DNA from 2 places in the Jeotgalibacillus sp. 10bf12 genome. Region 2 is predicted to be linked to the other one. Evidence: a T-box and tRNA genes for the amino acid it is inferred to sense, from the RefSeq annotation. Region 2 holds a T-box; the other holds one or more tRNA genes.
What was found. A T-box is a leader RNA that pairs with one kind of tRNA and senses whether it is charged. The one in region 2 lies ahead of trpS (tryptophan--tRNA ligase), so its partner is inferred to be a tRNA-Trp.

Region 1 (3,378 bases), 140 kb from region 2:
AGTTTGACTGGGGCGGTCGCCTCCTAAAGAGTAACGGAGGCGCCCAAAGGTTCCCTCAGAATGGTTGGAAATCATTCGAAGAGTGTAAAGGCATAAGGGAGCTTGACTGCGAGACCTACAAGTCGAGCAGGGTCGAAAGACGGGCTTAGTGATCCGGTGGTTCCGCATGGAAGGGCCATCGCTCAACGGATAAAAGCTACCCCGGGGATAACAGGCTTATCTCCCCCAAGAGTCCACATCGACGGGGAGGTTTGGCACCTCGATGTCGGCTCATCGCATCCTGGGGCTGTAGTCGGTCCCAAGGGTTGGGCTGTTCGCCCATTAAAGCGGTACGCGAGCTGGGTTCAGAACGTCGTGAGACAGTTCGGTCCCTATCCGTCGTGGGCGCAGGAAATTTGAGAGGAGCTGTCCTTAGTACGAGAGGACCGGGATGGACGCACCGCTGGTGTACCAGTTGTCATGCCAATGGCATCGCTGGGTAGCTATGTGCGGACGGGATAAGTGCTGAAAGCATCTAAGCATGAAGCCCCCCTCAAGATGAGATTTCCCACACGCAAGTGGTAAGATCCCTGAAAGATGATCAGGTAGATAGGTTCGAGGTGGAAGCATGGTGACATGTGCAGCTGACGAATACTAATCGATCGAGGACTTAACCAAATATAAGAAAGTGGAAGCGACTGGTCAGCTTTGAGAGCTGGTGGAAGCCTGAATGGGTGAGACGTTAGTCTCAAACAGGCAGGGTGAAGCAGCCGAAAAGCTAGGAGCTGAAACTGGACTAAGGTTGATTCTCGGAAAATCTCTTACTTTGATGAACGTATCCAGTTTTGAAGGCGCGAAAAAAAGTGTTGCATTTGCCTTCGAAAAGTGTTATGATAGTACTTGTCGCCGAGTTGCGATATAGTCTAGTGATGATAGCGAAGAGGTCACACCCGTTCCCATGCCGAACACGGAAGTTAAGCTCTTCAGCGCCGATGGTAGTTGGGGGTTTCCCCCTGTGAGAGTAGGACGTCGCTAGGCAATATTCCACAGTAGCTCAGTGGTAGAGCAATCGGCTGTTAACCGATCGGTCGTAGGTTCGAGTCCTACCTGTGGAGCCATGGAGAGCTGTCCGAGAGGTCGAAGGAGCACGATTGGAAATCGTGTAGGCGGCTACCGCTGTCTCAAGGGTTCGAATCCCTTGCTCTCCGCCATTGCATACTGGCCCGTTGGTCAAGCGGTTAAGACACCGCCCTTTCACGGCGGTAACACGGGTTCGAATCCCGTACGGGTCACCATTTAAAATTTATTCCCATGGAGAATTAGCTCAGCTGGGAGAGCATCTGCCTTACAAGCAGAGGGTCGGCGGTTCGAGCCCGTCATTCTCCACCATTCTTTCTAACTTTATATCGTCGCGGGGTGGAGCAGTTCGGTAGCTCGTCGGGCTCATAACCCGAAGGTCGCAGGTTCAAATCCTGCCCCCGCAATTACCTTTGGTCCCGTGGTGTAGCGGTTAACATGCCTGCCTGTCACGCAGGAGATCGCCGGTTCGATCCCGGTCGGGACCGCCATTTTCAACTGATGGTTGAAAAATAATTATTTACATAGTAAGATAGAAAATGCTTAAATATTTGGCTTTGTAGCTCAGTTGGTAGAGCAATGGACTGAAAATCCATGTGTCGGCGGTTCGATTCCGTCCAAAGCCACCATGTATTGCCGGTGTAGCTCAACTGGTAGAGCAACTGACTTGTAATCAGTAGGTTGGGGGTTCAAGTCCTCTTGCCGGCACCAGTTTTAATTTTATATGGAGGGGTAGCGAAGTGGCTAAACGCGGCGGACTGTAAATCCGCTCCTTCGGGTTCGGCAGTTCGAATCTGCCCCCCTCCACCATTCATAGGGGCATAGTTTAAAGGTAGAACAGAGGTCTCCAAAACCTCCGGTGTGGGTTCGATTCCTACTGCCCCTGCCAATTTTAAAAATTTCATTACGGCGATTGTGGCGAAGTGGTTAACGCACCGGATTGTGGTTCCGGCATTCGTGGGTTCGATTCCCATCAGTCGCCCCATATATTGGGCTATAGCCAAGCGGTAAGGCAACGGACTTTGACTCCGTCATGCGTTGGTTCGAATCCAGCTAGCCCAGCCATTTTTTGCGGGAGTAGTTCAGTGGTAGAACACCACCTTGCCAAGGTGGGGGTCGCGAGTTCGAATCTCGTCTTCCGCTCCATTTTTATTTTCGGCGGTATAGCCAAGTGGTAAGGCACGGGTCTGCAAAACCCTTATCACCGGTTCGAGTCCGGTTACCGCCTCCAAATATTTTAAATAATTGTGATTTGTAATACGTACATGCGTATGATAAGATTCATACTATCATGCCGATGTGGCGGAATTGGCAGACGCGCACGACTCAAAATCGTGTTCCTTCGGGAGTGCCGGTTCGATCCCGGCCATCGGTACCAGCATACGCGGGTGTAGTTTAGTGGTAAAACCTCAGCCTTCCAAGCTGATGTCGTGAGTTCGATTCTCATCACCCGCTCCAACATACATAACCAACGCAGTGTTTCGTTTAACTAAAACGAAGCGGTGCGTTTTTTTGTGTCTTTAACTATGTTAAAGAGACTGTTTAGGAAGGCAGTGTCTCCAGTGGCTGGGAGGGATGAAGCCTCTTGGCTCACCGCCGGGCCACTTGGAGTATACTTCGGACCGTAAATCAGCGGTCTGCTTTAACAGGTCTATGTATTTAAATAAATATAAAAGCCTCATATATGATGAGGCTTTTTGATCGATCGTGTCCGGATGATATAATATATTTAAATAATTTGTGATGTTGCAGTACCTCCATTTACCTGGATAAACATATGCTTTAACGAATCAAGCAGCTTTTCCTGATCCTCAGTTGGCAGTGAGGGTCTGAAGTAGACAATGTGTAATGCTTCAGTTGTATCCCTGCTTACTGCAGTTCTGATTGAATCAACGCTTGGACTGCCGAATGGCCCATGATCATCAGCAGCGATAACCAGGTTTTCAGCAGAGTTTTCTCTGCCGTTTAAGCCTTCAAATTGCTGATGTTTGCTGCCGACCCTGATCTCAACTGGTCCGCTGATCTTTTCAGCATCGTATATGCCTAGCGGCGTTTCGTACTGCAGGGAAAAGAAGTTATTCAGATCAACTGCTGAATTAGCACTCGGCAGATAATTTTGTTTTGAAATTCTTCTGAGAAGAGCTTCGGTACTTGGTCTGTATCGGTTAGGATCTTTACCGAAATGCTTAAACAATTGTCTCCATTCAGCTATGCCTTCAAAGTCTGCCGGCTTCTTATCCTTCAGGTCAAAAAATAGTGATTCCTGAAACAGTTGGAGCCGCCCTTTTAGCATCTGAGGTGATTCACTGACGGTGACGTTTC
Region 2 (3,378 bases):
ACCTTCCCCTCTTGCTGCACCTGAAACAAATAAATAATCAATAAAGATAAAGTCTTTTGTTTCTACGTACATAAGCACGTGTTTTTCACTTTCATCTTTATGATAAATATCACTTCTTTCTTTTAAAAGCGTTTCCATATGTTCGCGTGATTTCATTTCCTCTACCGGAAAATAATCTTTCAGTTTTTCATACCAATGCATAGTAGTTCCCCTTTCAGATCGTGAAGATTTGAGTTGAGTATAGTGAGGTTATAATATGAGGGATTGATAACTTCTATACTCTTCCCTGTTTTTGAATTTTTAAACCACTGTCCTTAAATACATGTAAAAAACCGGCACAAAATAAGCGTGCCGGCTTCTAAGGTGTATCTCATGAGGTTATGGCAAGTAGTCTACTCCACCAGTATATGTGTTACCTGCATTCCATAAAAGGAACTCGTTAATTCCGTTGTCATAAAGTGCATCAATTTGATCTTTAACTTCTTTTGGTCCGTATACCAGATAATTACCCGTACCAAGGTATGATGCAGTGAAGTCCTGAATCCATGGTCTAGATACTGGAGGGTTCTCAAGTTCAGCAAGCTTGGCATTTTCAACTTTTGCGTACTCTGAAATCAGGTTGTAAGGCTCTAGGTCCGGCTTATCAATACCGAAGTAAGATGTCCAGTGACTTGGATAAATCATTGATGAAATGACATCAACATGCTCAGAAATACGGTTAAAGTTCTGACCGATACCAGGTGCTTCAGGTAACGTTGCAGAGTATCCGAAGATATCTACGGAAACATCTACATCATAAGGCTCAAGCTGATCTGAAGCATATTCTACAAAATCAGTTACAGCATCGACTCTTTCATTTGTATCGTCACTGCCATCATCCACGTAATCACCAGTGCCATATTCTAATACATCATCACGGGTTTCAAAGCCTTCAGGAAATCTGACATAATCAAATTGAATTTCCTTGAATCCCATTTTTGCTGCTTCAATTGCAATGTCTACATTGTAATCCCATACTTCCTTCATAAACGGGTTAACAAAAGATTCTCCCCGTCCATTCGCCCATACCTGGCCATTTTCCTGGAATGAAAGGTCAGGTCTTTTTTCAGCTAACACTGAATCTTTAAATACCACGACACGTGCAATCGGATACACTTCATGTTCTTCCAACGTCTCAAGCATTTCACGCATATCTTTTATGTACGGCTGACCGATATCTGTAAAAGCCGAATCTTCTTCAGGCGTATATGTTAAATAACCGTGATCTTCTTTCACGTCGATGACCATTGCATTTAAGTCTGTATTATCCATTAAATCCAGTAACGTTTCGAATCTTTCTCCACCGGCAGAATGTCCAGTCACATAAATTCCTCTGACTGCATCCGGATATTCGAAAGATAACCCTGAGTCATAAACGAATCTTGGCATCGATTCCGGAAAAACTTTTTGCATTTCAATAAATTCTCTGATTTGATGTTCTTCGTGTTGTGTTTCTGCGTTTGCGTCAGTGCTGAAAACCGTAAAAGCTAAAAGTGCAGCGCTTGCAGAAGTTGCGATGTATTTCAATGACACGTATACCTCTCCTACTAACTCATTTTTATGTACCTTATAATTCTAACAAGTAATAATCGTAAAAGAAACGTCATATTGAATTATTTTGTTAATAATTTCTGAAATGACATATTTTTTTCTAATTTTCCTGAGAAACTGAAAAATCATTGATTCCTTTTTATAAACTGGCTTATAATAATAAAAGGATCTTTTATATTACAGGCAATGATAGAGAGTAGTAGCTGATGAATTAAATTCAAGAGAGTCTGCGGTCGGTGTAAGCAGATATTTAACTTCAGTGAATGGACTTTTGAGCTCTAATCGTGAAAAGCGATTAGCGTACCGCTCTGCGTTATGAGCTTAAAGTGGCAGTTTTCAACTGCAATAAGGGTGGCACCGCGGAAAATCCGTCCCTTCCTATTAACATCGATTAATAGGAAGGGACGGATTTTTTGTGTGTCTAATTAAAGGAGGAATTTTTATGAAAACGATTTTTTCTGGCATTCAGCCGAGTGGAACCATCACACTTGGTAATTATATTGGTGCAATGAGGCAGTTCGTTGATCTCCAGGATGACTATAACTGTTACTTCTGTGTGGTGGACCAGCATGCAATTACAATGCCTCAGGACCGTCTCGAGTTAAGAAAGAATATTAAGAGTCTTGCTGCAATGTATATTGCTGTAGGCCTCGATCCTGAGAAGGTTACACTGTTCATTCAATCTGAAGTGCCTGCTCATGCTCAGGCGGGTTGGATGTTACAATGCGTTTCATATATAGGTGAGCTTGAGAGAATGACACAGTTCAAGGACAAATCATCAGGTAAAGATGGTGTCTCAGCCGGGCTACTGACATATCCCCCGTTGATGGCAGCAGATATTCTGCTATATAAAACTGATCTTGTACCGGTTGGAGAGGATCAAAAGCAGCATCTTGAATTGACAAGAGATCTGGCTGAAAGATTTAACAGAAAGTATAATGACATATTCACCATTCCTGAGGTAAGAATCCCCAAGACAGGTGCAAGAATTATGTCTCTTCAGGATCCTCTGAAGAAAATGAGTAAGTCTGATGCGAATAAAAAAGGATTTATCTCCATGCTGGATGAACCCACTCAGATTATTAAAAAGATCAAGAGTGCAGTAACTGACTCTGAGGGCATTGTAAAATATAACAAAGAAGAAAAGCCTGGTGTTTCAAACCTGATCTCTATTTATTCAATTTTGACTGGTAAAACAATTGCAGAGATTGAAGAAGCTTATGAAGGAAAAGGCTACGGTGACTTTAAAGCTGAACTGGCTGAAGTTGTTGTAGCACATATTAAGCCGATTCAGGATCGTTACTATGAGCTGATGGACTCTGAGGAACTGGATGAAATACTTGATCATGGTGCTGAGAAGGCAAACTTTACAGCAGGTAAAATGGTCAAAAAAATGGAAACGGCTATGGGTCTTGGCAGAAAGCGTAAGAATAAATAAAACTAAATCCGGCGATTGCCGGATTTTTTTATTGTCGAAAAATGGATCAGCAATGCCCCGGCAGGAATACCATATGTCTCTGAATGGCTGAAAAGATACTTTATGTACTCCAATGTGGAATTACCTGAAGGAATTAGATTCAGTAAGATGACACTATGTAAAAATCCCGAGCTGATTAATATAAAGCCGGCAATATAAATTAACACTCTAATCACAATCAGCACCCCATTTTTATCCTATGCAACTGAGTGAAAAAACATTTCCCAGGAAATGAAAAGGCACCTCTTATAAAAAGAGGTGCCTTTTTTTAGCGGATAGATTTAGGATTAAATGCATCCTTAAGACCTTCA

Region 1: it has a tRNA-Trp gene. The T-box ahead of trpS (tryptophan--tRNA ligase) is inferred to sense a tRNA for this amino acid. The anticodon was not compared.

What each region holds. Positions count from the first base shown of each region.
Region 1 covers NZ_CP200276.1:1,897,627-1,901,004, forward strand. The annotation lists rRNA gene DH10bf12_RS09850 (23S ribosomal RNA) at 1-657, shown strand, start outside; rRNA gene rrf (5S ribosomal RNA) at 902-1,017, shown strand; tRNA gene DH10bf12_RS09860 (tRNA-Asn) at 1,023-1,097, shown strand; tRNA gene DH10bf12_RS09865 (tRNA-Ser) at 1,099-1,190, shown strand; tRNA gene DH10bf12_RS09870 (tRNA-Glu) at 1,200-1,274, shown strand; tRNA gene DH10bf12_RS09875 (tRNA-Val) at 1,293-1,368, shown strand; tRNA gene DH10bf12_RS09880 (tRNA-Met) at 1,390-1,463, shown strand; tRNA gene DH10bf12_RS09885 (tRNA-Asp) at 1,472-1,547, shown strand; tRNA gene DH10bf12_RS09890 (tRNA-Phe) at 1,610-1,685, shown strand; tRNA gene DH10bf12_RS09895 (tRNA-Thr) at 1,692-1,767, shown strand; tRNA gene DH10bf12_RS09900 (tRNA-Tyr) at 1,783-1,866, shown strand; tRNA gene DH10bf12_RS09905 (tRNA-Trp) at 1,872-1,945, shown strand; tRNA gene DH10bf12_RS09910 (tRNA-His) at 1,966-2,041, shown strand; tRNA gene DH10bf12_RS09915 (tRNA-Gln) at 2,047-2,121, shown strand; tRNA gene DH10bf12_RS09920 (tRNA-Gly) at 2,128-2,202, shown strand; tRNA gene DH10bf12_RS09925 (tRNA-Cys) at 2,214-2,287, shown strand; tRNA gene DH10bf12_RS09930 (tRNA-Leu) at 2,350-2,434, shown strand; tRNA gene DH10bf12_RS09935 (tRNA-Gly) at 2,441-2,514, shown strand; gene DH10bf12_RS09940 (B3/B4 domain-containing protein) at 2,786-3,378, opposite strand, start outside.
Region 2 covers NZ_CP200276.1:2,033,928-2,037,305, reverse strand. The annotation lists gene DH10bf12_RS10595 (GNAT family N-acetyltransferase) at 1-201, opposite strand, end outside; gene DH10bf12_RS10590 (putative glycoside hydrolase) at 379-1,566, opposite strand; T-box leader at 1,768-1,969, shown strand; gene trpS (tryptophan--tRNA ligase) at 2,033-3,028, shown strand; gene DH10bf12_RS10580 (YuzI family membrane protein) at 3,031-3,234, opposite strand; gene opp4C (oligopeptide ABC transporter permease) at 3,336-3,378, opposite strand, start outside.